One region of the Bradyrhizobium sp. USDA 326 genome, then DNA from elsewhere that is predicted to be linked to it. Evidence: predicted binding sites of a transcription regulator. Region 1 holds the regulator's gene; the other holds the start of a gene.
What was found. Region 1 encodes HrcA, which represses chaperone genes, less so after heat shock. Its sites were predicted from a motif close to GTTAGCACTCNCNNNNNGNGAGTGCTAAC; they were not measured.
Positions count from the first base shown of each region.

Region 1 (2,202 bases):
GCGGCAGCATGCCGTATTCGGCGGTGACCCAGCCGCGGCCCTGGCCCTTCAGCCACGGCGGCAGGCGGTCCTCCAGCGTGGCGGTGACCAGCACGTGCGTGTCGCCGAATTTCACCAGGCAGGAACCTTCCGCATATTTCACCACGCCGCGCTCCAGCGTCACGGGGCGCAATTCGTCAGGCGCACGGCGGCTTGGCCGCATGGGAAATCCTCCAAAACTCACGGGAAAAGGCTGCTCGCGGTGCTTGTAGGTGGGGCGGGGATGGGCGGCAAGGTTTTTTCACCCGCTGATTTCGCGGCCGCAAACGCCACGCTTGTCAGAAGCGCCCGGGATAGACAAATTACGAGTATCTGAGAGGAGTTACCGTCTGTGGCCCATCACGATCCGATCCATCTGATCGCGCCGCGCGCAGGCCTTGCCCAGCTCAACGAGCGTTCCCGCGACATTTTTCGTCAAATTGTCGAAAGCTATCTGACGACCGGCGAGCCTGTCGGCTCGCGCAACATTTCCCGCCTGATCGCCATGCCGCTGTCGCCGGCGTCGGTCCGTAACGTCATGGCCGATCTGGAGCAGCTCGGCCTGATCTATGCCCCGCACACCTCGGCCGGCCGGTTGCCGACGGAACTCGGCCTGCGCTTCTTCGTCGATGCCCTGATGCAGGTCGGTGACCTCAACGAGGCTGAGCGGCAGTCGATCCAGAGCCAGCTCGCCTCGGTGGGCGAGGCGCAGTCGGTCGAGGCGGCGCTGGACCAGGCCCTGATGCGGCTTTCCGGCCTGACCCGGGCCGCCGCTGTGGTGTTGACGCCAAAATCCAATGCGCGGCTAAAGCACATCGAATTCGTCCGGCTGGAACCGGAGAAGGCTCTGGTGATCCTCGTCGGCGAGGACGGCCAGGTCGAAAACCGCGTGCTGACGCTGCCGCCTGGAGTTCCCTCCTCTGCGCTCACCGAAGCCGGCAATTTCCTCAATGCGCGGATCCGCGGCCGCACGCTGGCCGAGGCGCGGCTCGAGCTCGAGACGGCACTTGGAGAGGCCCGTGCCGAGCTCGATCAGCTGACGCAAAAGGTGATCTCGGCCGGCATCGCCAGCTGGTCCGGCGGCGAGAACGAGGATCGCCAGCTGATCGTCCGCGGCCATGCCAATCTGCTTGAAGATCTGCATGCGCTGGAGGATCTGGAGCGCGTTCGCCTGTTGTTCGACGATCTCGAGACCAAGCGCGGCGTGATCGACCTGCTCGGCCGCGCCGAGACGGCGGAGGGCGTGCGCATCTTCATCGGCAGCGAGAACAAGCTGTTCTCGCTGTCGGGGTCCTCCACCATCATCTCGCCCTATCGGGATGCCGCCGGCCACATCGTCGGCGTTCTCGGTGTGATCGGCCCGACGCGGCTGAATTATGCCCGCGTGATCACGACCGTGGACTACGCTGCCCGTATCGTCAGCCGCCTTCTGGGGGGCTGACCGGCGTTTCCGCCGATCACGGGCGCTTGATTTTCGCGAGCTTAGGCACGATATCCGGGCCAACAATCCCTGGAAACGAGTTCGAGATTAGAGCCGATGACCGAGCAAGACCGGCAACCTCAAGACACGGGCTGCAGCGACCGGCGAGCCCGTGGTGTCAAAGCCCTACATCATGCCTGACGATCCCGAGCCCGGCTCGGCCGAGACGTTGCAGAAGGAAGCCGCCGAGGCGCGCGACCGCATGCTGCGGACGCTGGCCGAGATGGAGAATCTGCGCAAGCGCACCAGCAAGGAGGTCGCCGACGCGAGGCTCTATGGCATCACCGGCTTTGCTCGCGATGTGCTCGACATCGCCGACAATCTCCAGCGCGCGCTCGATGCCGTTCCGGCGGAAGCGCGTGCCGCGGCCGATCCCGGCCTTACGGCGCTGATCGAGGGTGTCGAGTTGACCGAACGCTCGCTGCACAGCGCGCTCGAGAAGCATGGCGTGAAGAAGCTCGATCCGCAGGGTCAGAAGTTCGACCCGAACTTCCACCAGGCTATGTACGAAGTGCCTGACGCGTCGGTGCCCTCGGGCACCGTGGTGCAGGTCATGCAGGCCGGCTACACCATCGGCGAGCGCGTGCTGCGCCCGGCGCTGGTCGGTGTCGCCAAGGGCGGTGCGAAGGCAGCCCCCGCCGCCAACAACAATGAATCGAACAGCGCGCCGAACTGATCGAACCTGATGGTGAGGAGGCGCCAAG
Region 1 is NZ_JBMGQA010000001.1:2,569,906-2,572,107, reverse strand. Features, by position in the region: gene rph (ribonuclease PH) at 1-202, opposite strand, end outside; gene hrcA (heat-inducible transcriptional repressor HrcA) at 371-1,459, shown strand; partial or broken gene grpE (nucleotide exchange factor GrpE) at 1,556-2,174, shown strand.

Region 2 (2,202 bases), 810 kb from region 1:
CGGTATCCAGGGGAGCTCTCAAGGCCGATTGTCGGAGTGGTTGCTCGTAGGACTCCTCCTTTTTGCCGAATTTATACTGCAACCTATGCGCGACATAGAACTTCGTTGCACTTGCCACTTGGATCGCCTACAGAAAGGGCCGGGAGCTGGAAAATGAATGACAACGCGCCTTCAGCGCGAAGCGATCTGCAGGGACTTAGGTTGATCCGCGCTTTTTTCCGGATACGCGATCAACGGGCCAGAGACCAACTTGTCGAACAAGTCGAAAGGCTCGCCGCGGGCGGGTCGGTTTTGATCCCGTCTTGTTTACCTGATTTCGCCGAGTATCCGGCGGACCCTCTCAGTTAGTCTCTGCACGCCTCCTTCGTCACCAACCCCACATGCCGCGTTCCAGTGCCATTCCCGTCTGCCCTCGTTGCAAGAAGCCGATGACCTTGTCCGCAAGTCGTGATGGTAAGGAAGCCCCTATGTGGCGTTGCTTCAAATGCGAATCTGCCGATTAATCCCGCTCTGATCCAGCGCCGCGACAGGGTTGGGTTTGTGGCTCTGCCTCGCAAGAGCTAACGCGTTGCGCCGATGTCCGGTGTTCCTGTCCGAGGACGAGAAGCGGAACTACGGAAAGAAGCTCGACGGGTGGCGCGTCCAGCGCTTCAAGTCGACGCAGATGCTGTCATCCGTCCATTCTCGGCGGTCGCGGTCTTGCTGCGGCGCGTGGGGCGCCGGTCTTCGCATCGTCACTGCCTCCTCCGCCAAGAAAGAATTGAAAAACATATATCGACGCCGCGGGCATCGCCGAACTGGTGGATGTCGCGACCGTCAGAGGACGTCTATGAGTCCAAGCCGGCACCGGATATCTTCAATTCGTGCTGAAGAAGCTCGATCTCGAGGGCTGCGACGAGATGGCGATCGTTAACGAGTAGCCGATCGCGCGGCGGGAGTGTCAATTTCTTCTGCTAGAACCCTTGCTCCCGCAAAAATCCTGTCCTATCTCACTTTCGCCAGCGTTAGCACTCGCGGGCATTGATTGCTAACAAACCCTAAAATCTCCATCTCGTCCAAATGTTTAGGAGGACTGCATGAAATTCCGTCCGCTTCACGACCGCGTCGTGGTCAAGCGCATCGACGCAGAAGAGAAGACCGCTGGCGGCATCATCATTCCCGACACTGCCAAGGAAAAGCCCTCCCAGGGCGAAGTCGTCGCCGTTGGCCCCGGTGGCCGCGACGAAGCCGGCAAGCTGATCCCGATCGACCTGAAGGTCGGCGACCGCGTGCTGTTCGGCAAGTGGTCCGGCACCGAGGTCAAGATCGACGGCCAGGACCTGCTGATCATGAAGGAGAGCGACGTGATGGGCGTTCTCGAAGTCAGCGAGTCCAAGAAGAAGGCGGCTTAAGAGCCCCTCTCCTCCCTCCAGTCAAACTCACCTAAGGAAAACTCCAGATGGCAGCCAAAGAAGTCAAATTCTCGGTTGAAGCGCGCGACAAGATGCTGCGCGGCGTCGACGTTCTCGCCAACGCGGTGAAGGTCACGCTCGGTCCGAAGGGCCGCAACGTCGTGCTCGACAAGTCGTTCGGCGCTCCCCGCATCACCAAGGACGGCGTCACCGTCGCCAAGGAGATCGAGCTCGACGACAAGTTCGAGAACATGGGCGCGCAGATGGTGCGCGAAGTCGCCTCCAAGTCCGCTGACGCGGCCGGCGACGGCACCACCACCGCCACCGTGCTCGCCCAGGCGATCGTGAAGGAAGGCGCGAAGTCCGTCGCCGCCGGCATGAACCCGATGGACCTCAAGCGCGGTATCGACCTCGCGGTCGAGGCAGTGGTTGCGGACCTGCAGAAGAACTCCAAGAAGGTCACCTCGAACGACGAGATCGCCCAGGTCGGCACCATCTCGGCCAACGGCGACCAGGAGATCGGCAAGTTCCTCTCCGACGCCATGAAGAAGGTCGGCAACGAGGGTGTCATCACCGTCGAGGAAGCCAAGTCGCTCGAGACCGAGCTCGACGTCGTCGAGGGCATGCAGTTCGACCGCGGCTACATCTCGCCCTACTTCGTCACCAACGCCGACAAGATGCGCGTTGAGATGGACGATGCCTACATCCTCATCAACGAGAAGAAGCTCTCCTCGCTGAACGAGCTGCTGCCGCTGCTCGAGGCCGTGGTGCAGACCGGCAAGCCGCTGGTCATCGTCGCCGAGGACGTCGA
Region 2 is NZ_JBMGQA010000001.1:1,764,494-1,766,695, forward strand. Features, by position in the region: gene ABIG06_RS08465 (co-chaperone GroES) at 1,077-1,391, shown strand; gene groL (chaperonin GroEL) at 1,439-2,202, shown strand, end outside.
Region 2: ABIG06_RS08465 (co-chaperone GroES) is a predicted target of HrcA. The motif match lies at 1,004-1,032, and genes of this name have one in related genera.